Regions from separate parts of the Kitasatospora sp. NPDC093550 genome, predicted to be linked through region 3. Evidence: riboswitches for the same ligand, from Rfam matches in the RefSeq annotation. Region 3 holds a riboswitch; each other region holds the start of a gene.

Region 1 (10,356 bases), on a different contig from region 3:
GGCCGTCGTCGTCACGACGACGTCCAGCCCGCCGTGTTCGGCGTGTGCGTGCTCCACAACTCAGCCCTCATCGGTAGAGATCGGCGATGGAATTCCGCCGACGCCCGGCCGGCGGTCCGGGAGTTCCGGCGCGTGTTCCGCGACGGCCCGGCCCCACCGAGAACGTTAGGAACGCCCGGGCCGGGCAAGCGGCAGGTCCTGCGGCACCTTGCGGCAGAATCGGCGCCCGGCCGCGGCACCGGCACTGCCGCACGGCCGGCGCCCCCGGGACGCCGGGGCCGTCGCTCAGCCCGCGACGGCCAGCAGCGGGACGTCCCCGGTCGGGGCGAGCCGGAGGCCCGGCTCCTCCCGGACGAGGCGCCGGCAGAGGTTGAGCACGGTGAAGCGCACGCCGCCCCGGGCGGGCACGCTGCGGATCAGCCCGCGCGACAGCAGCTCGTGCACCGTCGCCAGGCAGGTCTGCGGCGCCCAGCCGCTGCGGACCACCGCGTCCTCCCCGGACCAGTCCGCCGGCTCGTCCACGAGGACCTCCAGCAGGGCGCGCTGACGCTCCGTCAGTCGCCGGATGGCGGGCTCCACCTCGTCCCGCACGTCGCCGCGCGCGCCGTACACCAGCGGCGGCGCCGCCAGCGTGAACGGGGAGGCCGCCAGCCGGGCCACCAGCTGGCCGGTGGACTGCACCAGCGCCCAGCCCGCCGCACGCTCCAGGGCGCCCGGCAGGCCGTCCAGGTGGCGGCACAGCTCGGCGACGGCCGGCGCCTCGGACCGTTCCAGGGTGTAGCCGGGCCGCAGCCGGCACAGGTGCGAGAGCAGCAGCCGCACGGCGCCGACCTGGGCCAACGCCTCCGGTTCGGCGTCGAGTTCGGGGGCCGGTACGGGCAGCGGCGCGAGTGGGATGACCTGGCAGCCGGGCAGCGGCCGGGCCTCCCGGGCGGTGATCAGCACCCGCAGGCCGGGGCAGTGGTGGAACAGCCCGTCCAGTTGCCCGGCGTCCACCCCGCCGTCGGCGCCGTCCAGCACCAGCAGCGCGGGCCGGTCGCCGATCTCCCGGACGAAGTCGTCCAGCAGGCCGCGCCAGGGGTGCGGGCCACCGCCGCAGTCGACCCAGCGGACCGGCCAGTGGGCGCCCTGGTGCAGCCGACGGGCCACCTCCAGGGCGAGCCGGGTCTTGCCCACCCCGCCGAGCCCGACCAGCGCGACCAGCCGGTCCCCGTGCACCGCGAAGGCGTCGGCCAGCACGTCGGTCTCCATCTCCCGGCCGACCATCGCCCCGCGCGGCACCGGCGGGGCGGCCGGGGCGGGGGGCGTCACCGGCTCGCCGGCGAGCGGGTGGCGGCGGGCGGCCTCCTCGAAGTCCGTGCGGCTGCGACCCTCCAGCCGCAGCGCGTCCGCCAGCAGCCGGACGGTCTCGTTGCGGGGGCGGCGCACCCGGCCGCTCTCCATGTCCCGGATCGCCCGCACGCTGAGGGTCGCGTGGTCGGCCAGGCACTGCTGGGTCAGCCCGATCCGCTCGCGCCGTACCCGCAGCAGCTCGCCGAAGCCCGCCGCCGTCCTCACCGCTTGCAACGACTGCCCGCTGTCCATGCCTCGTCTGCCCTTCCGTGGTTCGGACACTCACCGGAGGTCCGGTCCGACGGCTGCAGCACTGGGCACCCGCGCGGCCTGTGGTCCGGTCGCACGGGACCCGGTGATCAGGCTGTGGCCCGCGAACCGGTTCCCTCCGGTTCCCGATGCTCCAGGCTCGCCGTCTACGCCCGATCAACGGCCGATCACCGGCCCCACCCGCCACCTTCACGGGGGCCTCACAAGCGGACCGGAGCCCTGGCGGCGGGCGTGGTGCCGACTGCGGAGGCGGCCGGACGGGCAGTCGAACGAACCCGGGCGGGGAGCGAACGGACCCCGCACCGGAAGCGATCAGACCGGGGCACAGTCGGACCGAACCGGGCGGGATGGGACGATACGTGCCATGCCTAGCACGTCTCCCCCGGTCCGGGTCGCCGACGCCCCGCCCGATCCGCTCCGCCGTCTGCTGCTCGAACTGGGCGAAGCCCTGCTGGGCGGCGGCCTTCCCGTCCATGACGTCGAGGAGGAGCTCCACGGCCTGGGGAGGGCCATGGGGGCCCCGGAGGTCCGGGTCGCCGCCCTGACCAACGGACTGTTCGTCACCCTGTCCGCCGACGAGGGCACCCGGTTCCAGCCGGTCGGCGCCGCGCTGCGGTTCGAGCAGACCGCCGACGTCCTCCACCTGGTGCACCGGCTGCGCGCGGGCGAGCTCGACGGGCCCCGGGCGCTCGCCGAACTGGACCGGATCCGCCGGGCGCCCGCCCGCTGGCCCACCTGGGTCGCGGACCTCGGGGCGCTGCCGGTCGGCGTCGGGGTCTGCCTCTTCCTGCAGCCGGTGGCGGCGAACGTGCTGGCGGCCGGGCTCGGCTCGCTGATCGTGGTGGGCCTGACCGTCGCCGCCCGGCGGCTGCCGTACCTGCGGCCGCTGCTGCCGGTCACGGCCGGGTTCCTGGTCGCGCTGCTGGTCCTGTCGCTCGCCCGGGCCGGGCTGCTGGACGGCGCGCTGCGGACGATCGTGGCCACGCTGGCGATCCTGCTGCCGGGCGGGCTGCTGGTCACCGGGCTGTCGGAGATCGCCGCGGGCGCGGCCAGCGCCGGTACGGCCCGGCTGGTGTCCGGCGCGGTGCAGCTGGCGCTCTTCCTCGCCGGGGTGGCCGCGGCCGCGACCGCGATCGGCATGCCGGCCACCGCCCTGGCCAACGTCCAGGTGGCCCGGCCGAGTTGGTGGGTGATCGGGCTGGGGCTGGCGATCGCCGTGGCCGGGGTGGTGATCAACGTCCACACCCCGCCCCCGGCCATCCCGTGGATCGTCGCGGTGATCGCGGTGAGCGTCACCGTCCAGGTGGCGGTGGGCTCGGCGCACGGGGCGGCGATCGGCGGTCTGGCCGGCGCGGTCTCCGCCGCGGGCGCGGCCACCCTGGTGCACTGGCTGCCCGGCGGTCCGCTCTGGCAGGTGCTCTACCTCCCGGCGTTCTGGATCGTGGTGCCCGGCTCCTTCGGCCTGCTGAACACCGCGCAGATCGAGGTCGGCAACGGCGCGCAGTCCGTCCTGGCGGCCGTGTCGGCGGTGTTCGGGGTGTCGATCGGCACCCTGATCGGCTCGGTGGTCGGCCGGATCCCCCGCCCCTCCCGCGCGCTGCGGCGGGCCCGGGCCTGAACCGTACGGCGCGCGGCGGGCGGGCGGACCCGGCCGGTCACGGGTGCCGCAGCGCCTCGGTGAGCCGGTTCGCCGCCTCGATCACGGCCTGGGAGAGCTGGGCGCCGGGGTGGCGGGTCAGCCGTTCGATCGGGCCGGAGACCGAGACGGCGGCCACCACCCGGTTGGACGGTCCGCGCACCGGAGCCGAGACGGAGGCCACCCCGAGCTCGCGCTCGCCGATCGACTGGGCCCAGCCCCGGCGCCGGACGCCGCTCAGCGCGGTGGCCGTGAAGCGGGCGCCCTGCAGGCCGCGGTGCAGCCGCTCGGGCTCCTCCCAGGCCAGCAGCACCTGGGCGGCGGACCCCACCTTCATCGGCAGCGTGATCCCCACCGGGACGGTGTCGCGCAGCCCGGAGAGCCGCTCGGCGGCGGCCACGCAGATCCGGATCTCGCCCTGACGGCGGTACAGCTGGGCGCTCTCACCGGTGACGTCCCGCAGGTGGGTGAGGACCGAGCCGGCCGCGGCCAGCAGCCGGTCCTCCCCGGCGGCCGCCGAGAGCTCGCCGATCCGGGGGCCGAGGACGAACCGGCCCTGCAGGTCCCGGCTCACCAGCCGGTGGTGTTCGAGCGCGACCGCGAGCCGGTGCGCGGTGGGCCGCGCCAGGCCGGTCGCGGCGACGAGTCCGGCCAGCGTGGCCGGTCCGGCCTCCAGGGTGCCGAGGATCGAGGTGATCTTGTCGAGCACGCCGACGCCGCTCGTGTTCTGCATGGATGGGTACTCCGTCTCGAATCCCGCGAGCGGCGGGTGGGCAGCGCTCGCGGAGGCTCCGGGTGGGAAGCCGTGGGGGGTGTGGTCAGCGGGGGCGGGCCGGAGAAGTCGGCCGGTCGCCTGCGCCGGGCACGAGAGGGGTACGCGGAAGGGCCGGGGCGGGAAGCGCCCGGGCGAAGGACAGCACAGAGAGCACCGTGTCTCCTCATCTTTCCCGCGCCACAGTGGCGACAGGCCGGAGTTGGCACTGATCCCAGGCGGCGCGGCGCGTACTTCGGACGCCGAGTCGACCGGGGAGTTGCCGGGGCTTCGTAGGGCCGGTCCCTCCACCCCTCTGGATGATTCGCCAGGAACCATACAAGATTCCCCGGCCCGCCCGCCAAACCCTTTCCGCGCCCTTCCCCGCCCCTGCCCCCGGAACAGCCGCGCGTCGCCGGTCGACCGTTCGACCTTCAGCGCGTCAATCCCTCCGGCACCGAGCCGGTTCCGGGTACCCGCCGCCCCCCTCCCGCGAACCGCCCGGATCGTGGCAGAGTGGAGGAGTCGGGAGCGCGGCCTGAGCGGTGGCCGACCTCCCCCGGAGTCCTTTCCGAGGTCTCCCATGCCCGAGTCGTACGACATCCGCTCCATCGCCCGGGCCCTGGAACTGCCGGACGCGCGCAAGGACCTGCACGGCCTCGCCCCCGACCTGCTCCGCGGCGAACGGCCGGCCGCCTCCGTCCCCGACGGCTCCACCTTCGCCCTCCTGCTGGAGCACGGCGGCCGCCGGCCGCCGCTCACCGACGACGGTCACGGCGCCCGGCCGACCGAACTCGTCCTCACCCACCGCAGCCGCACCACCGAACCGTGGGCCGACCCCGCGCGCCGGCGCGTGCGCCGCTGCACCGCGGTCCATCCGGCGACGGCGGCCGCGGGCACGACCGTGGAGGTCTGATCATGGCCCGCATCGGAGTGGCCCTCTCCGGCGGCGGCTACCGCGCCACCCTGTGGGGCGTCGGCGCCCTGATGTACCTCGCCGACTGCGGCCGGCACAAGGACGTGGTGGCGATCTCCTCGGTGTCCGGCGGCTCGGTCGCCAACGGCGTGGTCGCCCACGAGACCGACTACCGGCAGGACCCGGGCGCGGAGTTCGCCGAGCGCGTCCGCCCGCTGATCCGCCACTGCGCCCGCACCGGACTGTTCTTCTGGGGGCCGTCCACCAACCGGTACGTGCGCTCGCTGTTCGCCCTCGCCGGCGTGGCACTGCTGACCCTGCTCGCCGGGGTCGCCGCCACCGCCGTGGACGGCCTGCGGCTGCTCTCCGGCGTGCTGCTGGGCGCCGGGCTGCTGCTCCTGGCCGGCGCGGTGCTGGTGTTCGAGCGGCGCAGCGCGGTGGTGGACCGGGCGCTGGCGCGCGAGTTCTTCCACCGCGACGGCGCCGCGACGGGCCTGGCCGCGGTCGAGCGCTCCGTCGACCACGTCTTCTGCGCCACCGAGCTGCAGAGCGGGGACCACTTCTACTTCTCGCCCGGGTTCGTCTACGGCTTCCGCTACGGCACCGGTGTGCCCGGCGGTCTGCGGCTCTCCACCGCCGTCCAGGCCTCGGCCTGCCTGCCGGGCGCCTTCGCCGTCCGGCGCCTGCCGACCGCCCCGCACCGCTTCCCGCCGCCCGCCGGGCCCACCGGGGCCACCGCCGACCTGGTGCTCACCGACGGCGGGGTGTACGACAACATGGCCGACGAGTGGCTGGTCGGGCTGCCCGAACGGGCGCGGCGCCCCGACCACCCGCGCGCCCACTACGACGTCGACGAGATCGTCGTGGTGAACGCCTCGGCCGGGATGACCTGGCAGTCGTTCCCCGCCTCGCGGTTCCCGGTGCTCGGCGAACTGCTGGCGCTGGTCCGGATCAAGAGCGTGATGTACGACGTCGGCACCAGTCTGCGGCGCAGCGAGCTGGTCCAGTGGTCCGAGCGGCTCGGCCGCGACGGCGGGCCGGCCGGTGCGCTGGTCCACATCGCGCAGTCGCCGTACCGGGTGGCCGACGCCTACGCGCACGCGGCCGACGCGGCCGGCGGAGGCGGCGGCGCGAGCGGCGCCGGGCCCGCTCCGGACCTCGCCGCCCGGGCGGCCCGCGCGGCCCGCGCCAAGGAGGTGCTCGACCTGCTCGGCGACGACCCGCAGCGGCGGGCCCTCTGGGCGGAGCGGACGACCAGGAGCCGCACCGTCAAGACCGTGCTGCGCAGGCTCGGCGCCGACACCACCGCCGATCTGCTGCTGCACTCCTACACCCTCGCCGCGTGCAACCTGCACGTCCTGCTCGACTACCCGCTGCCGCCCGCCCTGCCGGACCGCGCCTACTTCCTCGGGCTCACCTCCGGCTGAGGCGCACCGCGCCGACCGGACGGGTTCCGGTCGGCGGGGCGGGGTCGCGGACGACGGGGACCGCGGTTGCCGTCAGGCGGGCTTCCTGGTCGTACCGACGCAGAGCGCCCAGATGACGAAGGCGTCGACCGCGATGAGGACGATGGCCCAGAACGGGTAGTACGGCAGCCACAGGAAGTTGGCGATCATTCCGAGCGCAGCGACGACGATACCGACCGCACGGGCCCAGGTGGCACCGCTGAAGAGCGCCGCGCCCGCGAGGACGATGACGATTCCGAGGATGAGGTGGATCCATCCCCACCCCGTGGTGTTCATCTGGTACACGTAGTTGCGGGTGACGACGATCAGGTCGTCCTTGGTGATGGCCGAGATGCCCTCGAAGATCGCCATGATGCCGCCGGCGATCAGCATCACGCCGGCGAAGATGGTCCAGCCGCTCGCGAAGGGGCGGCGTTCGCCCTCGGGTGCAACGTGGCTGGTGCTGCTCACACTGCTGGTCATGACATCGACTCCTTCGGTGACGGCCGCTTCGCCGACCGCGATCGGGAGGGGGCGCCCCCACGAGGGGAGACGGCGCCCGCCCGGCCTCGCTCGCGGCAGAGCCGGGAAGCAAGCCCTACGTTTCACGGTAAGGCCGACCCGCGGTGCTGTCGTGGGCTGGCCGGCCCTCGCCCCCGGACCGGACGGCCCCGGGTGGGCCGCTCACGCAGGTGGCGCGGGCGGCGCCGGCGGGCCGGGCCGCGCGGCCTCGGTGGCCTCCGGCGGGGAGCCGGTGGCGACCCGCCCGGAGGCCGCGAGCAGCGCCAGGACGGCGAGCAGCGCGAGCAGGACCAGGACCAGCAGCAGGACCGTCAGCACGGTCGGGTGGTTCCAGAGGGCGAACACCAGGGCAATGACGAGCAGCGCCACGATCATCAGCGCACGCCGGTGGGCCTCGGTCCAGGTCCCGACCCTGCCGGTGCGCACGCCGTGCGCGTCGCTCCAGCCCGCCACCGAGTCCGCGGCGTGGTCGGCCCGGCCGCGGACGGCGCGCGGCAGCCGTCCCGCCCCGGAGAGGTAGGCGCCGAGGGCCACCACGACGCCCAGGACGATCGCCGTGCGCAGGCTGACCCGCAGGAAGCGCAGCAGCGTGTCGAAGACCGCCGCCGCCGCGGCCGGGGACTGCACGGCCGGGGGCAGGTGGTCGAGGTAGTAGTGCCGGGCGATCACCAGGGCGATGGCGACCAGCAGGCAGGCGCCGGCCGCGCAGAGCGCGGTGGTCACCAGGGCCCGGCGCCGGCGCCGCGCCAGCAGGACGCCGGCGGCGCCGAGCAGCACGGTGAGGACGGGCAGCCAGTTGCCGACCACGTCGAGGGCGTGCGCGGCACCCCGGATCTTGGCCAGCTTGTCGGACTGGAACAGCACCAGTTGCTTGTTCACCTCCGGGATCTTCTCGGCCGGGGTGAGGCCGGCGGCCACCAGTTCGTCCTTCAGCCGGTCGACGGCCGTCCCGACGTCGAGGGTGACGGTGCCGTCGCTGACCCCGATCGCCCCGCGGCCCTCACCGGTGAGCGCGTGCACCACGGCCGCGTGACCGGCGCGGTTCGCCTGGGTCCACACGGTGACGAAGGTGTCGCTGTGCACCACCTTGGTCGCGGCCCGCTCGACCACCTGGTCCACCGCGTCGTCCAGCTTGGGCCCGAGCGCCTTGACCGCCGAGGCCGCCCTGGGCGGCAGCCCCTGGGACTGCAGCCAGGCCGCCAGGTCGGAGGCGACGGCCGGGCCGTCGACCCTCACGTCCACCGCCTTCGTCATCCGGGCGACCGCGGCGTCCTGGATCGCGGGATCGGTCGCCAGCGGAGCCACCGTGGAGACGTACCGGTCGGTGTCCAGCGCGATGTCGTGCACCCAGACGGTGAGCAGCGACACCGGCACCAGGATGCAGGTCAGGACGATCAGCACGGCCGACGCGGTGCTCCTGAGGACCCGCGAGACCAGGGAGGGGCGCCGTGCCCCGGCGGTGGCCCCGTCGCGCGGCCCGTCCGGAGCCGGCTCCGGGGGTGGGGGTTCCAGCGGCCCGTTCAACAGCACTCCCGAAGGTCGACACGCGGCCTTGGCGCCGCTGTCCACCATTCACGCCGCGCGTGCCGCCGTCGGCTCGCCGGGTTGGGCCGCCCGGAGGAGCGCTCCCCGCCCGCCGGGGTCGCCCCGGCGGGCCGGCACCGCGGCGGTACGGCACCAGGCCGTCGGGTCACCCCGGGCAGGTGATCCGCGCGCCGGCGTCCGCGCCTAGCGTCGAGACGACGCCCGAGCCGGTGGGCCGGGCGACGGACTCCACGTCGGAAGGAGCACCGCCATGGCCGAGGACGACCTCGTCGAGACCGGGCCCATCGACTACCTGGTGGTCGAGTTCCCCGGCAACCGGATGACCGGGGAGGGGCTTCCCCTGCTGATCGACCTGGTGGACCGGGGTGTGATCCGCATCCTGGACTTCGCGTTCGTGCGCAAGGACACGGACGGCACCGTCACGGGAATGGAACTGGCCGACTTCGACGGCGACGGCCGGCTGGACCTGGCCGTCTTCGAGGGCGTCGGCTCCGGACTGCTCGACGCCGCGGACCTGGGCGAGGCCGGCGGCGTCATCGAACCCGGGAACTCCGCCGGGGTGCTGGTGTACGAGAACACCTGGGCCGCGCCCTTCGCCACGGCCCTGCGCCGGGGTGGTGCCAAGGTCGTCGCCAGCGGCCGGATACCCCTGCCGGATCTGCTGCAATCGCTGGACGCGCTGGACGACCTGGACGTCGGCGACGGAACGGGGACGCCGGGCGGCTCCGGTACCGGACCGTCCGCCACCGGGTGAAGCCGTCGAGAGGAGAGCTGGTCATGCCTGGACTGCTGCGCGGTATGGCGCGCACCGCCGTCGTCGCCGGAACGGCGACCGCCGTGTCCAACCGGGTCTCCCGCCGTCAGGCGGGTCGCTGGGCCCAGCAGGACATGGCGGCCGAACCCGCGCCGCCGCCCCCGCCCCCGCCCCCGGCCGCACCGCCGGCCCCGAGCATGGACGACAAGATCGCCCAGCTGCAGAAGCTGGCGCAGCTGAAGGACCAGGGAGTGCTCACGGAGGAGGAGTTCGCGGCGCAGAAGCAACGCCTGCTCGCCGGCTGACGACAGGACGCGGGAGGGCCGACGCGGGAGGGCCGGTGCCGGGACACCCCGGCACCGGCCCTCCCGCGGGCTCATGCCCCGGAGCCGGGGACGGAGTCCCGCTCGGTCCCGCCGTGGGCGGTCAGGGCGTAGATGCCGATCACGTCGATCGCGACGAGGGTCACCGCCCAGAGCGGGTACGAGGGGGCGAAGGCCATCTGGGAGAAGGCGTTCAGCCCGAGGACGACGACGCCCGTCCACCGAGCCCACTGCGCGCGGGCCACCAGCACGCCGTACGCCGTCGCGAGGTGGGCCACCGCCAGGGCCAGCATCGCCCAGCCCCAGGCCCTGAGGTCGCCGAACAGGTAGGGGGCCCCGGCGACGAAGACGTGCGACCGTGCGATCGCCGCGATGCCGTCCAGGGCGTTGAGGGCGCCCGACAGCACCAGCAGCACGCCGGCGAAGGTGAGCGGTCCGCTGCCCGGACGACCGGTTCCGCGGGTGCCGGCGGCCGGCTCGGCGCCGTGCGGGGCGGGGGCGGCCATGGTTGCCTCCGTGAGTTGTCGGGAGGGCCGGGAGGGCCGGGAGGGCCGGTGGTGGGGCCGGTGTCCCCACTCAGTCAGCCCGGCGGCCCGGCGGCACCACCCGGGCCGGGTGATTCAGTGCCCCACGGCCACCTTGGCCGCCACGATGACCAGACCCAGGCACAGGTTGACCAGGCCCTCGACGGCGGCCTGGCCCGGTTCGGCACCCGCCCTGCGGGCCCCCAGCGTCGCCCAGGCCACCTGCTGCGCCACGGCGACACCGAGCGCCAGCCAGGCGTTCTCCCCCGCTCCGAGCCAGGGACTGACCAGCACCGCCAGCGCGGGCAGGGCCGAGGCCTCGACGAGCGGCCACTCGT
Region 2 (10,356 bases), on a different contig from region 3:
GGGTCTGCGTGTCTGCTGGGTATGGGCCTCGGTATGGGATTTGAAGAGGTGTGGGTGCCGGGGACCGAGGCTGGGCGGGATGGGCTGCGGGCGATCCTGCGGGGGCCTCGGGATGCGGTGGTGGGGTTGGACTTCGACGGGACGTTGGCGCCGATCGTGGCGGATCCGAGTCGGGCCAGGGCGCATCCGGGGGTGGCGGGGGCGTTGCGGGTGTTGGCGCCGGCGGTGGGGGCCGTGGTGGTGGTGACGGGGCGGCCGGCGGCGTTGGCGGTGGAGTACGGGGGGTTGGCGGGGGTGCCGGGGGTCGTGGTGTTGGGGCACTACGGCGCCGAGCGGTGGGAGGGGGGTGTGGTGACGGCGCCGGAGGTGCACCCGGGGGTGGCGGGTGTGCGGGAGGCGTTGCCGGGGGTGTTGGCGCGGGTGGGGGCGCCCGACGGGGTGTGGTTGGAGGACAAGGGGCGCTCGGTGGCGGTGCACACCCGGCGTGCGGCGGCGCCGGAGGAGGCGTTGGAGTCGTTGCGGGCGCCGGTGGCGGAGCTGGCCGGTGCGTACGGGCTGGTGGTGGAGCCCGGGCGGCTGGTGCTGGAGCTGCGGCCGCCGGGGGTGGACAAGGGGGCGGCGTTGACCGGTTTCCTGCGGGAGCGGGGTGCCCGGTCGGTGTTGTACGCCGGGGACGACCTGGGTGATCTGGCGGCCTTCGCGGCGGTGGAGGAGTTGCGGGGCGAGGGGGTGGCCGGGCTGCTGGTGTGCAGTGGGGCGGTGGGGGACGCGCCGGTGAAGGAGTTGGCCGACCGCGCGGACCTGGTGGTCGCGGGGCCGGCCGGGGTGGTGGAGCTGTTGGCGGCGCTGGGGGAGGCCCTTACCAGGGGGCCAGCGCGTTGAGCTGGTCGAGGAACCACTGCTGCGGGGGGAGCGCGGTGGCCGCCGCCGCGAGGCGCTTGGTGCGGTCGGCGCGCTCCTCCTCGGGCATGGTGAGGGCGGTGTGCAGGGCTTCGGCGGTGGCGATCACGTCGTACGGGTTGACGGTGAGGGCGTCGTCCTTGAGCTCGGTGTGGGCGCCGGCCTCGCGGGAGAGGACCAGGGCGCAGCCGCGGTCGGAGACCACGGGGACTTCCTTGGCCACCAGGTTCATGCCGTCCCGGATGGGGTTCACGAGGGCGACGTCGGCCAGCCGGTAGGCGGCGAGGGAGCGCGGGAAGTCGTCGTTGACGTGCAGGATCAGGGGTTGCCAGGTGGGGGTGGCGAACTCGGTGTTGATGGCCTCGGCCAGGTCCTGGACGGCGGCCGTGTAGTTCCGGTACTCGGCCAGGTCGGTGCGGGACGGGTAGGCGAAGGCGATGTGGACCACCCGGTCGTGCCACTCGGGGCGGGTACGGAGCAGGTGCCGGTAGGCCTGGAGGCCGCGGACGATGTTCTTGCTCAGCTCGGTGCGGTCGACCCGGACGATGGTGCGGCGGTCGCCGACGGCGGCGCGCAGGGCGGTGAGGCGTTCGTCCACGTCGGGGCGGTGGGCGCGTTCGCGCAGGAAGTCGGCGTCGGCGCCGAGGGCGTGGACGCCCAGGTGGGTGGTGCGGCCGTCGTGGGTGACGGTGAGCGCCTCGTGGTCGATCGTGGCGCCGAGGAGGTCCTGGCAGCAGGCGGCGAAGGCGCGGGCCCAGCGTTCGGTGAGGAAGCCGGCCCGGTCGGCGCCCAGGATGCCGGTGAGGACGGCACGGGCGACGTCGTCGGGGAGCAGCCGGTAGTACTCGGGCGGGGCCCACGGGGTGTGCGAGAAGTGGCCGATCCGCAGGTCGGGACGGGCTTCGCGGAGCAGGGCCGGGGTCAGGGAGAGGTGGTAGTCCTGGACCAGGACGGCGGCGTTCGGGGCGGCTTCGGCGGCCAGGGCGTCTGCGAAGGCGCTGTTGTAGGCCTGGTAGGCGGCCCATTCGGTGCGGAAGCCGGCGTCGAAGGCGGGCGCGGTGGGCGTCGCGTAGAGAAGGTGGTGGACGAACCAGAGGGTGGAGTTGGCGACGCCGTTGTAGGCGCGGGCGAAGGTCTCGGGGTCGATGTCCAGCATGCGGACGGCCTGGCCGCCGACGTCGTGGCCGGCCAGGTCCAGGCGGCCGTCGGGAGCGTCCGCGGCCGCTCTGCGGTCGGCGTCGTTGAGGGCCGCGCAGACCCAGACGGCGTTCGGGTCGTCGATCGCGGAGAGGCCGGAGACCAGCCCGCCGCCGCCGCGTCGCAGGGTCAGCGTGCCGTCGTCGGCGGTGCTGAACGACACCGGTCCCCGGTTGGAGGCCACCAGGACGGGGGCGGTGCCGGTCGCACTCGAACGTTCGGTCGTGAGATCGCCCATGGTTGGGATGTTGCCGGGGCTCCGGGGTGGCAAACCCGTCAATGGCGGGTGGCGTATTCGGGGACGGTGTGCATGGGGGGGCGTTCCAGGGCGGTGACGGGGTGGGTGTGGCCGGTGAAGGCGCGGGTGTCCGGGTCGCGGGTGAACTGGGTGAGCTCGGGGCGGACGAGGTCGGCGGAGGCCTTGAGGCGGTGGGTGCGGTCGAGGCGTTCGAGGGCGGTGCGGTAGATGGTGGCGGCCATCCGGCCGAGGGCCTGGCCGTCCTGGTGGCGGTGGTGCCGGACGCCGACGTCGACCTGGGCCAGGGCGTCCAGTCCGACCAGCTCCAGCGCGTCGACCAGCAGGCCGAGCTCGACGCCGTAGCCGGTGGGGAAGGGCAGCCGTTCGAGCAGGGAGCGGCGGGCCGCGTACTCGCCGCCGAGAGGCTGGACGAAACCGGCGAGTTCCGGCCAGTGGAGGTTGAGGAGGGGGCGGGCGACGAGTTCGGTGACCCGGCCGCCGCCGGCCGGGACGACGGCGCCCGATTCGGTCTCCAGGGGGCGGTCGTACATGGCCTTGACCAGGTGGATGGACTCGTCGGTGAGCAGCGGGCCGATGATCCCGGAGACGAAGGCGGGGTCGAACTCGCGCAGGTCGGCGTCGACGAAGCAGACGATGTCGCCGTGGGTGACCAGCAGCGAGCGCCAGAGCACCTCGCCCTTGCCGGGGGCGGCGGGGAGCCGGGGCAGGATGGCGTCGCGGTGCTCGACCCGGGCGCCGGCCTCGGCGGCGACGGCGGCGGTGGCGTCGGTGGAGCCGGAGTCGACCACGACGAGTTCGTCGACGAGCGGGAGGCGTTCCATCAGCTCGCGGCGGACGGTGCGGACGATGTCGCCGACGGTGGCCTCCTCGTCCAGGGCGGGGAGGACGACGCTGACCGTGCGCCCGGTGCGTTCCTTGGCCGCGAGGAGGGTGCGGACCGGCCGGTCGGCCGCGCTCCAGGAGCGCCGGCGCAGCCAGGACGCCGCCTGCGGGAGGAGCTCGGGGGTCGGTTCGGCGGGCACGGAAGTCTCCTCGGCGGGTCGGGTGGAACGGCTCATCTCGCGTGGCGGACGGTCCCGTTCAGGATTGACGCCTTCGGATACAGTCTTCGTACAGCGGTCGGACCTTCGCACGCCGGGGTCACCGTTGAGCACCACCACAATTTCACAAGCTCATCCAGAGGGACTGAGGGAACGGCCCGTTGACGTCCCGGCAACCTTCCCGCGCGGCTGTCGTCGACAGGCCGGCGGGACAGGTGCCAATTCCGGCCTGTGGCGCGACCGCGCCGCGGGGAAGATGAGGAGAGAGGCCTCGCCATCATGGCTATCGACACCGCCGCACCCGTTTCCGTGGACCTCGGCCCGGCCGCCGCCCTGTCCTGTCGGGAGTGCGGAACCCGATTCCCGCTCGGTCCCAGCTTCGCGTGCCTGGAGTGCTTCGGCCCGCTGGAGATCGCCTACGAGTTCGGCAGCGCGGGTGCCGAGGAGCTGCGCAAGCGGATCGAGGCCGGTCCGACCTCGATCTGGCGCTACGCGCCGCTGCTGCCGGTGCCGGCCGACGTGGCCTCCAAGCCCAACCTCAACCCGGGCTGGACCCCGCTGGTGAAGGCGGACAACCTGGGCCGGGAGCTCGGCTTCACCGCGCCGCTGCACATCAAGGACGACTCCGGGAACCCGACGCACTCCTTCAAGGACCGCGTGGTCGCGTGCGCGATCGAGGCGGCGCGGGCGTTCGGCTACACCACGCTGTCCTGCTCCTCCACCGGCAACCTGGCCGGTGCGGTGGGCGCGGCGGCCGCCCGGGCCGGGTTCCGGTCCTGCGTGTTCATCCCGCACGACCTGGAGCAGGGCAAGGTCGTCATGGCCGGGGTGTACGGCGGCGAGCTGGTCGGCATCGAGGGCAACTACGACGACGTGAACCGGTTCTGCTCGGAGCTCATCGGGGACCCGGCCGGCGAGGGCTGGGGCTTCGTCAACGTCAACCTGCGGCCGTACTACGGCGAGGGCTCCAAGACGCTGGCGTACGAGATCTGCGAGCAGCTCGGCTGGCGGCTCCCCGAGCAGATCGTCATCCCGATCGCCTCGGGCTCGCAGCTGACGAAGATCGACAAGGGGCTGCAGGAGCTGATCAAGCTCGGGCTGGTCGAGGACCGGCCGTACAAGGTCTTCGGCGCCCAGGCCGAGGGCTGCTCGCCGGTGTCGGCCGCCTTCAAGGCCGGCCGGGACGTGATCAAGCCGGTCAAGCCGGACACCATCGCCAAGTCGCTGGCGATCGGCAACCCGGCCGACGGCCCGTACGTGCTGGACATCGCCCGCCGGACCGGCGGTGCCGTGGAGGACGTCACGGACGCCGAGGTCGTGGCGGCGATCCGGCTGCTGGCGCGGACCGAGGGCATCTTCGCCGAGACCGCGGGCGGGGTGACGGTCGGCGTGCTGAAGAAGCTGGTCGAGACCGGGCAGCTGGATCCGGCCAAGGAGACCGTCGCGATCAACACCGGCGACGGCCTGAAGACCCTGGACGCCGTCGCCGACGCCGGGATGAGCGCCGTCATCCGCCCGACGCTGGACTCCTTCCGCGCCGCCGGCCTCGCGTCCGCCTGAACCACCCCCCACCCCGCAAGGAGAGCCATGAGCGCCACCGTCCGCATCCCGACCATCCTGCGCACCTACACCGGCGGCGCCGCCGAGGTGACCGCCGAGGGCGCCACCCTGGCCGAGGTCATCGCCGACCTGGAGAAGAACCACGCGGGCATCTCCGCCCGCATCCTGGACGACACCGGCAAGCTGCGCCGCTTCGTCAACGTCTACGTGAACGACGACGACGTGCGCTTCGCCGAGGGCCTGGCGACCGAGATCAAGGACGGCGCCGGCATCTCGATCATTCCGGCGGTGGCCGGCGGCTGCTGAGCCGCGCCCCGCCATTCGGCCGCCCGCGCGCACGGAATTCCGTTCTCCGTACGCGCGGGCGGCTCGTTGCATTCCGGCTGGAATATTTCCGGGTGGAGTCGGAGTAGAGTGTCGCTCGGTTGGGAACAGGGGTTCCCTCTCGGCCCCGCGCGCGCGTCCTGCCGGAAGGCGTCCGGACGGTGAGACCGGCCGGGGAAACCTGTCAGGCCGGTGTCAGAATTACCGCGGGGATTTGGGTAATTCGTCCGCTATGTCCGGCGTTAAATGCCGAGATTTTCCCGATTCGGCCCGTCCTGTCCCTTGCCGCTGCGGCGGAATTACCGGCGGTTGACCCTGTTGCAGAGGGCGTCGGTCCGGATACATTCAGCGGCGGTCGACGCAATCACCCGCTCACCGGAGGCCGTTGGGCGCTCCGCGCGGTGGGTTGCGGCGTGCACGGCTGCGCCCAGGGGGGGTTCCCCGGGCCGGCCTTCAAACCAACCCGGGCCCGCGACCTGCGGGACCGTGAAGGGCCAGCACAGCACTAGGGGAGTTCGGAATGGCTCAGGGCACCGTCAAGTGGTTCAACGCGGAGAAGGGCTACGGCTTCATCGCGGTCGACGGTGGTGCGGACGTCTTCGTCCACTACAGCGCGATCCAGATGGACGGCTACCGCACCCTCGAGGAGGGCCAGCGGGTCGAGTTCGAGATCTCTCAGGGACAGAAGGGCCCGCAGGCGGACATGGTCCGCGCCGCGGGCTGACCCCTTCCGACCCCAGGAGCTCGGCGCGGCCCTACGGCTGGTGACCACTCGCTTCTCGACGGGCCCGTACGACACGTGTCGTACGGGCCCGTCGGCGTTCCCGGGCTACCCCGACGACGGCTCGCGGGTTGCCCATTGGGCTTGCACTCGACCACCCGGAGTGCTAATCATTGGCGTTAGCACTCACAGTGTGAGAGTGACAGCGGACCGGGTCGGTGAGGCCCCCGGGAGCGGCAGGGAATGGACCTCCGCGCACCAGGGCCGTCCGTCGCGGGCACCCCTTGGTCCGAGCAGTCGACCGTGTCCCGGAGGACCACTTCTGATGGCCAAGATCATCGCCTTTGATGAGGAAGCTCGCCGCGGCCTTGAGCGTGGCATGAACCAGCTCGCCGACGCAGTGAAGGTCACGCTCGGCCCCAAGGGTCGCAACGTCGTGCTGGAGAAGAAGTGGGGCGCCCCCACGATCACCAACGACGGTGTCTCCATCGCCAAGGAGATCGAGCTCGAGGACCCGTACGAGAAGATCGGTGCGGAGCTCGTCAAGGAGGTCGCCAAGAAGACGGACGACGTCGCGGGTGACGGCACCACCACCGCCACCGTGCTCGCCCAGGCCCTGGTTCGCGAGGGTCTGCGCAACGTCGCCGCCGGCGCCAACCCGATGGCCCTGAAGCGCGGCATCGAGAAGGCCGTCGCCGCCGTCTCCGACCAGCTGCTGGCCCAGGCCAAGGACGTGGAGACCAAGGAGCAGATCGCCTCCACCGCCTCCATCTCCGCCGCCGACACCCAGATCGGCGAGCTGATCGCCGAGGCCATGGACAAGGTCGGCAAGGAAGGCGTCATCACCGTCGAGGAGAGCAACACCTTCGGCCTGGAGCTCGAGCTCACCGAGGGCATGCGCTTCGACAAGGGCTACATCTCCGCCTACTTCGCCACCGACCTGGAGCGCATGGAGGCGACCTTCGAGGACCCGTACATCCTCATCGCCAACTCCAAGATCGGCTCGGTCAAGGACCTGCTCCCGCTGCTGGAGAAGGTCATGCAGAGCGGCAAGCCGCTCGTCATCATCGCCGAGGACGTCGAGGGCGAGGCCCTGTCGACCCTGGTCGTGAACAAGATCCGCGGCACCTTCAAGTCCGTCGCCGTCAAGGCCCCGGGCTTCGGCGACCGCCGCAAGGCCATGCTCGGCGACATCGCCATCCTCACCGGTGGCACCGTGATCTCCGAGGAGGTCGGCCTCAAGCTGGAGAACGCCGGCATCGACCTGCTGGGCACCGCCCGCAAGGTGGTCATCACCAAGGACGAGACCACCATCGTCGACGGTGGCGGCGACAGCGAGCAGGTCGCGGGCCGCGTGAACCAGATCCGCGCCGAGATCGAGAACAGCGACTCGGACTACGACCGCGAGAAGCTCCAGGAGCGCCTCGCCAAGCTGGCCGGCGGCGTGGCCGTCATCAAGGCCGGCGCGGCCACCGAGGTGGAGCTCAAGGAGCGCAAGCACCGCATCGAGGACGCCGTCCGCAACGCCAAGGCCGCCGTCGAGGAGGGCATCGTCGCCGGTGGTGGCGTCGCCCTGCTGCAGGCCGGTGTCGCCTTCGACAAGCTGGAGCTGGACGGCGACGAGGCCACCGGTGCCAACATCGTCAAGGTCGCGCTGGAGGCCCCGATCAAGCAGATCGCGACCAACGCCGGCCTGGAGGGTGGCGTCGTGGTGGAGAAGGTGCGCAACCTCCCCGCCGGTCACGGCCTGAACGCCGCCACCAACGAGTACGTCGACCTGGTCGCCGCGGGCATCATCGACCCGGCCAAGGTCACCCGCTCCGCGCTGCAGAACGCCGCCTCCATCGCGGCGCTGTTCCTCACCACCGAGGCCGTCATCGCCGACAAGCCGGAGAAGGCCGCCGCGGCCGCCGGCGGCGGCATGCCGGGCGGTGACATGGACTTCTGATCCTGATCGCTTCGATCGGATCGGCAGGACCTCGTCCGCGTGGGCGGTTCCCTTCGGGGGGCCGCCCACGCGGCGTTTCGGCGTTCGGGGGAGTTGAGGGGAGGATGGACGGATGGCTGCTGACGACATCGAGACCGCCCTGCACAACGCGCGGGCACTGATCCTGGCCGACCTCACCGCCCGGGACGTGGCGGACGCCGCCGTCGTCTCCCTGGTGGAGCAGGCCGTCACCCACCGGCGCTGGTGGCTGGAGCAATGGCCGGACGGCACCGAGTACGTGCTCGGGCTGGTCGCCCAGGACGTCCAGGACGCGCTGCTGGAGGCGTACGGACGGTGGCCGCTGTGCACCGCCTGCGCGGCCGACGGTGACCCGCACGCGCTCAGCGTGGAGCCGGAGTTGGGGCCGGAGCCGCACTGGGTGTGCGGCAAGCAGGGCGCGGTGGTGGCGCCGGTGGGGGAGCTGGTCTAGGCCCTCAAGAGAGGGCCTAGCCGGCCAGCTCGTGGAGTTCGGCCGTCAGGTTGGTGCGGGCGGCCGCCGTGAAGCGCTCGCGGGCGGTGGGGGTGCGGTAGAGCGCGGGCAGGGCCAGGAGCTGCCGCAGGACGGCGGCGCGGCCGGCCCGGAAGTCCGGCTCGGGGACGAAGCCGTACTCCTCGCGGACGGCGGCCGCGTACCCCGCGTACGCCTCGGGGGTGCCGCCGAGGACGGCGAGGTCCGCGTCGCAGAGCACTTCGCCGTCGCGGTCCCCGGGCGCCGGGTCGTGGCTGACGGTGAGCAGGACGAGGCGCTCGACCTCGGTGACGCGGTCGGCGGGCAGGCCGGCGGCGGTCAGCGCGCGGACGGCCAGGGCGGCGCTGCGCTCCTCGTTCTCGGTGCGGTCGGGGCGGTAGACGGCGTCGTGGAACCAGGCCGCGAGGCGGACGGCGTCCGGGTCGGCGGCGTGGCCGGCGAGGTCGTCGACGTGCCGCAGGACCGCGCGCAGGTGGTCGGTGGTGTGGTAGCGGCGCTGCGGCTCGGACCAGCGGCGCAGCAGCTCCCGGCCGTACGGCTCCGGGTCGGGGGTGGTGCCGCAGCGGTGCAGCAGGGCGGTCCAGGCGGTGAGCAGGTCGTCGTTCGGCGTCGGCATGGGGGTCATTGTGGCGCGTGGTTCCGGTGGACGGGATGTGCCGGTCAGCGATATATGTAGTCACATGACAGAACGCTCCATGCAGGAGCCGACGCTGCTTCTGCTCACCGCGCTGGCCGATGCCCCGAGGCACGGCTACGCGCTCATCCAGGAGATCAGCGCGATCTCCGACGGCCGGGTGAAGATGCGCACCGGCACGCTCTACGGCGCGCTCGACCGGCTGCTGGGCCAGGGCCTGATCGAGGTCGCCGCCGAGGAGGTGGTGGACGGCCGCGCCCGGCGCACCTACGCGCTCACCGACGCCGGTCGGGGCGCGCTGGCCACCGAGGCCGAGCGGCTGCGGGCCGTGGCCGCCGAGGCCGAGCGGCGGCTCTCCGTCGCCGTTGTCACTCCGAGGGTCAGGGGGGCCTTCGCATGAGCATGAGTGGGTCGACCGTTGCCGTCCGGACGGCGCTGGCGCTCTACCCGGGCCGTTACCGCCGCGAGCGCGGGGACGAGCTGGCCGACGTCTTCGCCGACACCACGGCGGAGGCCGGCCGGGCCGCCAAGGTCAGGGAGCTGCTCGACCTGGGGGCGTACGGGCTGCGCATGCGGACCGGGCTGACCTCCACGTCGCGGGGCGGGCGGCTGGCGGCGCTGGCGGCCCCGCTGGTGGTCGGGGCGGCCGCCGGACTGAAGGGGACCCAGGCGCTGTTGGAGCACCTGGCGGACGGCGTGAACGGCGTGCCGGATCCGGCGTGGGGGCTGCGGTACTTCCTGCCCTACTGGGGGCTGCTGCTGGGGGCGCTGCTCTCCGCGGGGGCGGCGCTGCTCGGACGGTGGACGGCGGCGAAGCTGCTGGCCGGGCTGGCGGCGCTGGCCGCGGTGGCGGACCTCGTGGTCGCGGTGACCGCTCCGGAGGTCGTCCAGCCGCTCTGGGTGTTCCTCGAAGCCTTCCAGTGGGACGGGCCGTTCGTGCTCTGGGCGCTGGTGCTGCTGGCCGCGCCGTCGGACGTCCTGCCGGTGCCGGCCTGGCGCGAACGGGCCCTGATGGCCGCCGCGGCGGTGCTGGTCCCGGTCGTGGCGTTCACGGACGACGTCTACAGCAGCCGGCACCAGCTGGATTCGCCGTGGCGGGCGCTGATGGTCGTCGTGCCGCTGCTGATGGCGCTGTCGGCCGTGCGCGGCTGGTACCTGGTGGCCGTTCCCGGGCTCGCGGTGCTGCCCTGGGCGCTGAGCGTCAACCTGCACGCGCTCTGGCAGCAGCAGGGCGGCGCCTGGAAGCTGCTGCCGATGGCCGCGCT
Region 3 (10,356 bases):
GCTAGTCCACCTGCCGTAAACCGCCGTGTCACCTGCGGCGCCCCGAGGGATGCTTGGCCGCATGGCGCTCGCGGCCCCCGACCACACCGCCGAGCGGGGCGGCCGGCCGCAGGCGCCCGCCCCGGCGGTCACCTACGGCCTGATCGCGGTCAACACCCTGGTCTTCCTGCTCGGCCCGGCCGCCGGGCTCAATCCGCTGTACGGCACCGGCCAGGCCCGGGTCTGCGCGGAGCAGCGGTACGAGCAGCGCTGGGGCGCCGTCCCCGCCGAACTGCTGACCGGGCGGCCGCTGACCGCCGGACAGCTGGCCGAGGCCCCGGACCCGGTCCCCGGCTGCCCGGCCGCCCCGACACCGGGCAAGCACCCGGCGCTGTCCGCCCTCACCGGCCTCTTCCTGCACGCCGGCTGGCTGCACCTGCTGGGCAACCTGCTCTTCCTCCACGTCTTCGGCCCCACCGTGGAACGGCGCGTGGGCCGGACCCGGTACGCCCTCTTCTACCTGGCCGCCGGCAGCCTGGCCGCGTACGGCTTCGCGCTCGCCGAGGCGCACTCGCCGGATTCCACCCGGGTGCTCATCGGAGCCTCCGGCGCGATCTCCGGCGTCCTGGGCGCCTACCTGCGCTTCCATCCGCGCGCCCGGGTGACCACGCTCGTCCCGCTGCTGTTCTTCCTGCCGCTGCGCTTCCCGGCCTGGCTGGTGCTGGGCCTCTGGTTCGCCCTGCAGTGGTGGTCGGTGCACGCGGCGGGCCCGGGGGTGGCCTACCTGGTCCACGTGATCGGCTTCTCGGCCGGTTTCCTGTACGCCTGCACCGTGGTCCGCCACACCCCGAGACGACCCGGCTGACGCCCGATACGCTGGCGGCACCCCACGAAGGAGCCCGAACAGTGATCACCGCCATCGTCCTGATCAAGACCAGTGTCGACCGCATCCCGGAGATCGCCGAAGCCATCGCCGCCATCGAGGGCGTCAGCGAGGTGTACTCGGTGACCGGCGGCTACGACCTGGTGGCGATGGTCCGGGTGCGCCGTCACGACGACCTGGCCGAGGTCATCCCGGGCCGGCTCAACAAGGTCCCGGGCGTGGCCCACACCGAGACCCAGATCGCCTTCCGCACCTACTCCCAGCACGACCTGGAAGCCGCCTTCGCCCTCGGCCTGGACGAGTGACGACGAGCAGCGGGACGTGACGGCTCAGCCCTCGCGGCGGCTGTCCGCGACGCAACGGCCGCCCTCGTTGCGGTAGTTCCACGCCGCGCCGTCCGTGACCAGCTCGCGGACGGCGGTCAGGAAGCGGTCGACGTGCTCGTCCGGCGTCCCGGCGCCGAAGCTCACCCGGATCGCGTTCAGGCTGCGCTCGCCCGGCAGCGAGGGCTCCGGGGCGCCGCACTCGGAGGGGGCGACGTCCTCGTCCCCGAGCAGGGTCCGCACCAGCGGGTGGGCACAGAACAGGCCGTCGCGCACCCCGATGCCGTACTCGGCGGACAGCGCGGCCGAGAAGTGCGAGCTGTTCCAGCCCCGGACGACGAAGGACAGCACGCCGACCCGGGCCGAGCCCTCCCCGAACAGGTTGAGCACCTTGACCTCCGGGATCTCCGCGAGCCCCGCGGTCAGCCGCTCGACCAGCTGCCGCTCGCGCGCCTCCAGCGCGTCGAAGCCGGCCTCCCGCAGCGCCCGGCAGGCCGAGGCGATCGCGTAGGCGCCGATGACGTTCGGCGAGCCGGCCTCGTGCCGGGCCGGGCCGGTCTGCCACTGCACGGCCACCGAGCCGTCGGCCTCCCGGGCCACCGTCCGGGTCGCCCCGCCGCCGGCCAGGTACGGATCGGCCGCGTCCAGCCAGTCCGCCCGGCCGGCCAGCACCCCGGCGCCGAACGGCGCGTAGAGCTTGTGGCCGGAGAAGGCGATCCAGTCGACGCCGAGCTCGCGCACCGAGACCCGGTGGTGCGGGGCCAGCTGGGCGGCGTCCAGCACCACCCGCGCGCCGTGCCGGTGCGCCGTCCCGGTCAGCTCGGCGACCGGCCACAGCTCGCCGGTCACGTTGGAGGCGCCGGTGACGCAGAGCAGCTTCGGGCCCTCGGGCGCCCCGGCGAGCGCGGCGTCCAGGGCGGCCACCGCCTCGGCCCGCGAGCGCGGCGCCCGCAGGTAGGTGACGTCCAGTCCGGCGTGCGCCCAGGGCAGCAGCGAGGCGTGGTGCTCGGTCTCGAAGGCGAACACCCGGGTGCCGGCCGGGACGGCGGCGGCCAGCAGGTTGAGCGAGTCGGTGGTGGCCCGGGTGAAGACCACCTGGTCGCCCTCGCGCAGGTCGAGGAACTCGGCGACGGTGCGGCGGCTCTGCTCGAACAGGTCGGTGGACAGCTGCGACAGGTACCCGGCGCCGCGGTGCACGCTGCCGTAGTACGGCGCGTAGGCGGCGACGTCGTCCCACACCCGCTGCAGCGCCGGCGCGCTGGCCGCGTAGTCGAGCGCCGCGTAGCCGACCTTCTCCCCGCTGGCGAGCGGGACCTGGACGTCGGAGCCCAGCACGGCGAGCGGGGCGAGGACCTCGGTGGAGGTGGAGAGGGACATGAGGATGCACTCCTTCACGGGGTAAGGGACCCCGGGAGTGCTAGTCGTCGGGCGTCCGCGCTTGTCGCACGGACGGCTTGCCGTGGCGACCCGGTCCTCACCCAGGGCACCCCGCCACGGACGGAGGGTTGCCGGACAGCAAGCTGGGGCTTGTCGCTGCCACTCATGACCTGGCGATGACTCTAGGTCGCGTCCGCCGGGTGGTCAAACAGTGGTCCACCATCCGGACAGCCGGGGAGCCCGCACCGGCGCACCGGTACGGGCTCCCGACCACCGCGTCAGTTCCGGCTGGTGGCCTCCGACCAGCGCCGCAGCAGCTCCTGCGCGGCACCCGAGTCGATGGCCCCGGCGGCCCGCGCCATGCCCGCCGCGAGCTGCTCGGCCAGCGGCGCCTCACCCAGGTCGAGCGCGACCAGCGCCGCCGCCGTGTTGAGCAGGACCGCGTCCCGGACCGGCCCGTGCTCCCCCGCCAGCAGCCGGCGCGCGACCTCGGCGTTGTACGCCGGGTCCCCGCCGCGCAGCGACTCGATGCCGACCAGCTCGATGCCGACCTCACGCGGGTCGAAGGAGGTCTCGGTGACCACGCCGTCGCGCACCACCCACACCTGCGAGGTGGTGGTGATGGTCAGCTCGTCCAACCCGTCGTCGCCGCGGAAGACCAGCGCCGTCGAGCCGCGCCGGGCGAGCACCCCGGCGATCAGCCCGGCCAGCCGGGTGTCGAAACAGCCGATCGCGTGGGAGGTGACCCTGGCCGGGTTGGTCAGCGGGCCGAGGATGTTGAACGCGGTCGGCACCCCGAGGTCGCGCCGGGCGGTGGCGGCGTGCCGCATCGAGGGGTGGAACTTCGCCGCGAAGCAGAAGGTGAGCCCGACCTCGTCGGCCACCTCGGCGACCCGCCGGGCGGAGAGGTCCAGTGCCACGCCGAGCTTCTCCAGCACGTCCGAGGAGCCGCTGGACGAGGAGGCGGCCCGGTTGCCGTGCTTGACCACCTTGGCGCCGGCCGCCGCGGCGACGATCGCCGACATCGTGGAGATGTTGACGGTCTTCGCCCGGTCGCCGCCGGTGCCGACGATGTCCACCGCCGGGCCGGGGATGTCCAGCGGCTCGGCGTGCGCGTACATCGCGTCCACCAGACCGGTGACCTCGTCGACCGTCTCGCCCTTGGCCCGCAGCGCGATCATGAAGCCGGCCACCTGGACGGGGGACGCCTCGCCGCTCATGATCCGGTCCATCGCCCACGCGGTGGACGAGCGGTCGAGGTCTTCCCCCTTCAACAGCGCCGCGAGGAGGTCCGGCCAGGAGCGGACCACCTGCGCGGGGTCGCTACCGCCGTTCGCAGGGTTCACGTTCACCATGGCTGACTCCAGCTGTTGTCGGTTCCCCCGGGCTCCGGAGGACGTCCGTACGGATGGAGTCAGCCTATCGAGCGGCGCGGCCCCTACGGCCCCGTCTTCTCTCCTTCTGAGACGGCCCTGCTCAACGGGCTGCCGGGGCCCGCTTCGCCAGCCGCGCCCGCAGCAGGGTGGCGACCGCCTCGGCCAGCGCCACCGGCTCCACCGGGTGGGAGATCGCGGCGTCGGCCCGGCTCCAGGCGGCGAGCCAGGAGTCCTGCGGCCGGCCGATCAGCACCAGCACCGGGGGGCAGCCGTAGATCTCGTCCTTCAACTGGCGCCCGAGGCCCAGTCCACCGGCCGGCACCGCCTCACCGTCCAGCACGCAGAGGTCCACGCCGCCCTTCTCCAGTGCCTTGAGCACCGCGGGGGTGGTCGCGCACTCCAGGTAGGACAACTCCGGAAGATCCTCGGCGGGCCGGCGGCCGAGCGCCGTCAGCACCTGCTCGCGGGTGTTGCGGTCGTCGCTGTAGACGAGGACGGTGAGCGTCTCATCGGTCGTGTACGCCATGGACCCTGCTCCCTCAAGTGTGATCCGGACCACGTTCGCCTGACCCGGATGCTACTCCCGATCACCCGCCGCCGAGTCCCCCTCGCGCACGTTCCTCCTCAAGCCGCCGCGCCCGGCACTCACCCGGCCGGCGGAGGACCCGTCACCCCGAGCCGCGCGGTCCACCCGTACGGCCGACCCGGGACCCGCTCCCCTACCTCTCACGGCTACTCCGACCGTGCAACGACGCGCCGGGCAACGGGGTCGCGGGCCGCTCCGAGGAACCGTCAGAAAAGGGACACGCCGCTGCTCAGCCCCCGTCCGGGCACCCCGTCGACCCCCAAGCGGGCATACCGCACGCACCGGACACTCCGAGGGACACCCCCCGGCGTGAAGACGGAATAAGGGACCGACATAATGTCCGTCGTGGCGACAGCAACAGCAGTAGAAACCGGGCACGCGCACGGATCGGTCAACCGGCCGAACATGGTCAGCGTCGGAACGATCGTCTGGCTCAGTTCCGAGTTGATGTTCTTCGCGGCCCTCTTCGCGATGTACTTCACGCTCCGCTCCGTCAAGGGAGCCGAGTTCTGGACCGAGAAGGCCCACGCTCTCAACGTGCCCTTCTCCTCGGTCAACACCACGATCCTGGTGCTCTCCTCGCTCACCTGCCAGCTCGGTGTCTTCGCTGCCGAGCGCGGTGACGTGAAGAAGCTCCGGGCGTGGTTCATCCTCACGTTCGCAATGGGCGCGATCTTCATCGGCGGCCAGGTGTACGAGTACACCGCGCTGGTCAAGGAGGACGGCCTGTCCCTGTCCTCCGACCCGTACGGCACGGTGTTCTACCTGACCACCGGCTTCCACGGCCTGCACGTGACGGGTGGTCTGATCGCCTTCCTGCTGGTCCTGGGACGGACGTACGCAGCCAAGCGCTTCACGCACGAGCAGGCCACCGCCGCGATCGTCGTGTCGTACTACTGGCACTTCGTCGACGTCGTGTGGATCGGCCTGTTCGCGACCATCTACCTGATCAAGTAACCAGCTGATCAGGTCGCTGGCCACCGGCTGCGGCCCCCGCCCTCACCGGCGACGGGCCGCTTCTGCCGGTGCCGACGCTCCCACCGACCGACCGCGCGCGCAGCCCTAGACAGGCAGCCTCGTGCCGGCCAGACCGGCCGCCGGGTGCACCCACCAGTCGACCAGATCCTGACACCGGGGTTATTCCGTGAAAAAGCTCTCCGCACGACGGCGCCACCCATTGGCGGCGCTGGTCGTCCTACTTCTCGCCCTGGCGGCAACCGGGGGGCTGTACGCCGCGTTCGCGCCCGCCGACAAGGCGCAGGCCGACGTCGCCGCGCAGTCGCTCGCGATCGATGAGGGCAAGAAGCTCTTCGCCGTCGGCTGCTCCTCCTGCCACGGCCTGAACGGCCAGGGCGGCAGTGACGGTCCGAGCCTGGTCGGCGTCGGCTCCGCCTCCGTCGACTTCCAGGTCGGCACCGGCCGCATGCCGGCCCAGCAGCCCGGCGCCCAGGTGCCGCGCAAGAAGAACATCTACTCGCAGGCCGAGATCGACCAGCTCGCCGCCTACGTCGCCTCCCTCGGTCCCGGCCCGGTGACCCCGAAGGAGGAGCAGTACACCTCGACCAACCCCGAGGACATCTCCAAGGGTGGCGAGCTGTTCCGCACCAACTGCGCCCAGTGCCACAACTTCGCCGGCCAGGGCGGTGCCCTGACCAAGGGCAAGTACGCCCCGTCGCTGGAGGGCGTGGACGCCAAGCACATCTACGAGGCCATGCAGACCGGCCCGCAGAACATGCCGTCGTTCCCGGACACCACCATGCCCGAGGAGCAGAAGAAGCAGATCGTGGCCTTCGTCCGCCACACCACTAGCGAAGAGCCCAACCCCGGTGGTCTCACGCTGGGCAGCCTCGGTCCGGTGACCGAGGGTCTGTTCGGCTGGATCTTCGGTCTCGGCACGCTCATCGCGGTCGCGATCTGGGTCGCCGCCCACACCACCAAGGCCAAGAAGTCATGAGCCACGACATGTCAGAAGAGAAGCTCCCGGAGTCGCACGGCTCCGCCGGCGAGGTGGCCGACCACGGCAACCCGTTCGCCGACCCGGGCCTGCCGGCCCACGAGCCCCGTCGCACCGACATCGACGAGCGGGCCGCCAAGCGGGCCGAGCGCCAGGTCTCGCTGATGTTCGTGGTCTCGATGATCGCCACCGTCGGATTCATCGTCTCGTACGTGGCCATCGACCCGGACAAGATCGTCTACATCTTCCCGCTGGGCCACGTCAGCGCGCTGAACTTCGCGCTCGGCCTGACCCTGGGCGTCGCCCTCTTCATGATCGGCGCGGGCGCGGTCCACTGGGCCCGCACCCTGATGTCGGACGTCGAGCTGCCGGCCGAGCGTCACCCGATCGAGGCCTCCGACGAGGTCCGCGCGGACGTCATCGACCAGTTCAAGACCGGTGCCGCCGAGTCCGGCTTCGGCCGCCGGAAGATGATCCGCAACACCCTCATCGGTTCGATGGCGCTGGTCCCGCTCTCCGGCGTGGTCCTGCTCCGCGACCTCGGCCCGCTCCCGGAGAAGAAGCTCCAGGAGACCGGCTGGAAGGAAGCGACGCCGACCAAGCCGCTGGCGCTCGTCAACATGAACACCATGCAGCCGATGAAGCCCGAGGACGTCCTCGTCGGTTCGCTGACCTTCGCCATGCCGGAGGGCCTGTCCACCCACGACGAGGACTTCCAGCAGGCGATCGCCAAGGACGCCCTGATGCTGGTCCGCATCGCGCCGGAGGACATCAAGGACGAGAAGTCCAAGGAGCTGGGCTTCGAGGGCATCCTCGCCTACTCCAAGATCTGCACCCACGTCGGCTGCCCGATCAGCCTCTACGAGCAGCAGACCCACCACGCGCTCTGCCCCTGCCACCAGTCGACCTTCGACCTGGCGGACGGCGCGCGCGTGATCTTCGGCCCGGCCGGCCACCCGCTGCCGCAGCTGAAGATCACCACTGATGAGAAGGGCTTCCTGGTCGCCACCGGCGACTTCGACGAGCCCGTCGGCCCGAGCTTCTGGGAGCGTGCTCGATGAGTAGCGCGAGCAGCACCAAGACCGGTGCCGCCAAGCCCTCCAGCACGCGCGCCAATCCCGCCAACAAGTGGGAAGCCGCGGCTGACTGGACGGACGGCCGGCTGGGGATCTACTCCCTCGCCAAGGCCAACCTGCGGAAGATCTTCCCGGACCACTGGTCCTTCATGCTGGGCGAGATCTGCCTCTACTCGTTCATCATCATCATCCTGACCGGCGTCTACCTGACGCTGTTCTTCAAGCCCTCCATGGGCGAGGTCATCTACAACGGCTCGTACGTCCCGCTCAAGGGCATCGGCATGTCCGAGGCGTACGCGTCGACGCTGGACATCAGCTTCGAGGTCCGCGGCGGTCTGCTGATCCGTCAGATCCACCACTGGGCCGCCCTGGTCTTCGTGGCCGCGATGCTCGTGCACATGATGCGCGTGTTCTTCACCGGCGCGTTCCGCAAGCCGCGCGAGATCAACTGGGTCTTCGGCTTCCTGCTGCTGGTCCTGGGCATGTTCGACGGCTTCTTCGGCTACTCGCTGCCGGACGACCTGCTGTCGGGTACCGGTATCCGCTTCATGGAAGGCGCGATCCTCGCCGTCCCGCTGGTGGGCACCTACCTGCAGATGTTCCTGTACGGCGGCGAGTTCCCCGGCCACGACATCATCCCGCGGTTCTTCACCATCCACGTGCTGCTGATCCCGGGCATCATGCTCGGCCTGCTGGTGGCGCACCTGATCCTGGTCTTCTACCACAAGCACACCCAGTGGGCGGGCCCGGGCAAGACCGAGAAGAACGTCGTCGGCATGCCGCTGATGCCGGTCTACATGGCCAAGGCCGGTGGCTTCTTCTTCCTGGTCTTCGGCATCATCGCCGCCATCTCGGCGATCGCCTCGATCAACCCGATCTGGGCCTACGGCCCGTACCGTCCGGACCAGGTCTCCACCGACGCCCAGCCCGACTGGTACATGGGCTTCTCCGAGGGCCTGATCCGCGTCATGCCGGGCTGGGAGATCAGCCTGTGGGGCCACACCCTGAACCTGGGTGTCTTCGTCCCGCTGATGATCTTCCCGCTGGTCCTGGTCGCGATCGCGGTCTACCCGTTCATCGAGGGCTGGATCACCGGCGACAAGCGCGAGCACCACATCCTGGACCGCCCGCGCAACGCCCCGGTCCGCACCGCCCTGGGTGCCGCCTGGATCAGCCTGTACCTGGTGCTGCTGGTCGGTGGTGGCAACGACCTGTTCGCCACCCACCTGCACCTGTCGATCAACTCGATCACGTACTTCGTCCGCGTCGGCTTCTTCGTGGTCCCGGTCCTCGTCTTCATCATCACCAAGCGCTGGTGCCTCGGCCTCCAGCGCCGTGACAAGGAGAAGGTGCTGCACGGCCGCGAGACGGGTGTCATCAAGCGCCTGCCGCACGGCGAGTTCATCGAGGTGCACGCGCAGCTGCCGCAGAAGGACCTGTTCAAGCTCACCGCGCACGAGCAGAACCAGCCGATCGAGCTGCCGGCCCAGACGGACGAGAACGGCGTGGCCCGCAAGGCCGGCGTCCTCACCCGCACCCGGGCCAAGCTGTCCCGCGGCTACTACGGCGAGGGCGGCCAGATCCCCAAGCCGACCGCCGAGGAGCACCACGAGATCACCAGCGGCCACGGCCACCACTGATCCCGTACCCGCGTCACCCGAGGGCCGCCGACCAGAGTTCATCTGGTCGGCGGCCCTCGGCCTTTCCGCATCCGCCAGCCCCGTACCAGCCCGCCCCCCAGGAGCCTCCCGTGCAGCTCTCCGTCGACCCCTCGTCCGCCACTCCCCCGTACGAGCAGATCCGCGCCCAGATCGCCGAGCGGGCCCGGAGCGGGGAGCTGCCGACCGGGCTGAAGCTGCCCACCGTGCGGGCCCTGGCCGAGGAGCTGGGGCTGGCCGCCGGCACCGTCGCCCGGGCCTACCGGGAGCTGGAGGCGGACGGCGTGGTGGAGACCCACGGCCGGCGCGGCACCCTGATCGCCGCCGCCGGGGACACCGCGCACCGGCTGGCCGCCGCGGCCGCCGGCGAGTACGCCGAGCGCGCGACCCGCCTCGGGCTCTCCCACGCGGACGCCCTGGCCGCCGTGGTCACCGCCCTGGGGCTGGCCTACCCCGAGGCCTGACGGGGCCGGTGGGGCAGCGTCACGCCCTTCCCAGCCCCGGGCTCACACCTCGGGGCTCACACCTCCGGGCGGATCATCCCCGCGGCGGGGGCCTGGGAGGCCGGTGCGGTGGTGCTGACGGGCTGTCCGACGGCGCTGTGCTTGACCCAGTCGGTCCAGGTGACGTTCCAGTCCCCGAACCCGTTGCCGAACGGCTCCATCGTGGCGCCGTGGCTGTTCACCACCGTCACCAGGTCCCCCACCCGGGTGTGGTCGTAGAACCACTTGGCGTTCTCGGTGCTCATCCCGGTGCAGCCGTGGCTGACGTTGGCCACGCCCTGCGAGCCGACCGACCAGGGCGCCGCGTGGACGTACTCGCCGCTCCAGGTCACCCGGGTGGCCCACTGCACGTCGAGGTCGTACGCCTCCGAGCTGCCGGCGGCTATCCCGATGGTCTCGCCGCTCATCCGGACGGACCGCTCCTGGCCGAGCACCACCTTGACACCGTTGCGGGTGTCGAAGCCGGGCTTGCCGGTGGTGACCGGGATGGTCCGGATCACCTCGCCGTCGCGCTTCAGGGTGAGCTCGTGGGCGGCCGCGTCGACCACCGACTCGACCCGCTCGCCGATCCGCAGCCTCAGCGAGCTGCGGTCGCCGCCGTACAGGCCGTCCGCGATCCGGCTGCCGGTGCCGTCGAAGGC

What was found. A riboswitch is a leader RNA that binds a small molecule or an ion and turns the genes downstream of it on or off. The one in region 3 is predicted to bind S-adenosylmethionine.
Region 1: it holds a riboswitch for S-adenosylmethionine, as region 3 does, so the genes downstream of both, ACIRD3_RS07520 (IclR family transcriptional regulator) here and ACIRD3_RS31630 (aminotransferase class V-fold PLP-dependent enzyme) in region 3, are expected to answer to the same signal.
Region 2: it holds a riboswitch for S-adenosylmethionine, as region 3 does, so the genes downstream of both, thrC (threonine synthase) here and ACIRD3_RS31630 (aminotransferase class V-fold PLP-dependent enzyme) in region 3, are expected to answer to the same signal.

The regions. Positions count from the first base shown of each region.
Region 1 is NZ_JBIWJF010000004.1:58,729-69,084, forward strand. Features, by position in the region: gene ACIRD3_RS07505 (cobalamin B12-binding domain-containing protein) at 1-57, opposite strand, end outside; gene ACIRD3_RS07510 (helix-turn-helix domain-containing protein) at 286-1,584, opposite strand; gene ACIRD3_RS07515 (threonine/serine exporter family protein) at 1,967-3,220, shown strand; gene ACIRD3_RS07520 (IclR family transcriptional regulator) at 3,258-3,971, opposite strand; SAM riboswitch class I at 4,174-4,316, opposite strand; gene ACIRD3_RS07525 (hypothetical protein) at 4,573-4,905, shown strand; gene ACIRD3_RS07530 (patatin-like phospholipase family protein) at 4,908-6,332, shown strand; gene ACIRD3_RS07535 (hypothetical protein) at 6,405-6,833, opposite strand; gene ACIRD3_RS07540 (hypothetical protein) at 7,035-8,273, opposite strand; gene ACIRD3_RS07545 (DUF6325 family protein) at 8,668-9,171, shown strand; gene ACIRD3_RS07550 (SHOCT domain-containing protein) at 9,195-9,476, shown strand; gene ACIRD3_RS07555 (hypothetical protein) at 9,548-10,000, opposite strand; gene ACIRD3_RS07560 (hypothetical protein) at 10,115-10,356, opposite strand, start outside.
Region 2 is NZ_JBIWJF010000038.1:178-10,533, forward strand. Features, by position in the region: gene otsB (trehalose-phosphatase) at 22-882, shown strand; gene ACIRD3_RS36095 (trehalose-6-phosphate synthase) at 860-2,335, opposite strand; gene ACIRD3_RS36100 (glucosyl-3-phosphoglycerate synthase) at 2,374-3,378, opposite strand; SAM riboswitch class I at 3,526-3,659, shown strand; gene thrC (threonine synthase) at 3,676-4,956, shown strand; gene ACIRD3_RS36110 (MoaD/ThiS family protein) at 4,984-5,262, shown strand; gene ACIRD3_RS36115 (cold-shock protein) at 5,801-6,004, shown strand; gene groL (chaperonin GroEL) at 6,327-7,949, shown strand; gene ACIRD3_RS36125 (hypothetical protein) at 8,062-8,418, shown strand; gene ACIRD3_RS36130 (hypothetical protein) at 8,435-9,073, opposite strand; gene ACIRD3_RS36135 (PadR family transcriptional regulator) at 9,138-9,491, shown strand; gene ACIRD3_RS36140 (hypothetical protein) at 9,488-10,356, shown strand, end outside.
Region 3 is NZ_JBIWJF010000026.1:41,983-52,338, forward strand. Features, by position in the region: gene ACIRD3_RS31620 (rhomboid family intramembrane serine protease) at 62-844, shown strand; gene ACIRD3_RS31625 (Lrp/AsnC ligand binding domain-containing protein) at 886-1,167, shown strand; gene ACIRD3_RS31630 (aminotransferase class V-fold PLP-dependent enzyme) at 1,192-2,562, opposite strand; SAM riboswitch class IV at 2,615-2,733, opposite strand; gene trpD (anthranilate phosphoribosyltransferase) at 2,841-3,917, opposite strand; gene ACIRD3_RS31640 (hypothetical protein) at 4,039-4,464, opposite strand; gene ACIRD3_RS31645 (heme-copper oxidase subunit III) at 4,861-5,481, shown strand; gene ACIRD3_RS31650 (c-type cytochrome) at 5,669-6,478, shown strand; gene ACIRD3_RS31655 (Rieske 2Fe-2S domain-containing protein) at 6,487-7,539, shown strand; gene ACIRD3_RS31660 (cytochrome bc complex cytochrome b subunit) at 7,536-9,194, shown strand; gene ACIRD3_RS31665 (GntR family transcriptional regulator) at 9,305-9,676, shown strand; gene ACIRD3_RS31670 (Ig-like domain-containing protein) at 9,733-10,356, opposite strand, start outside.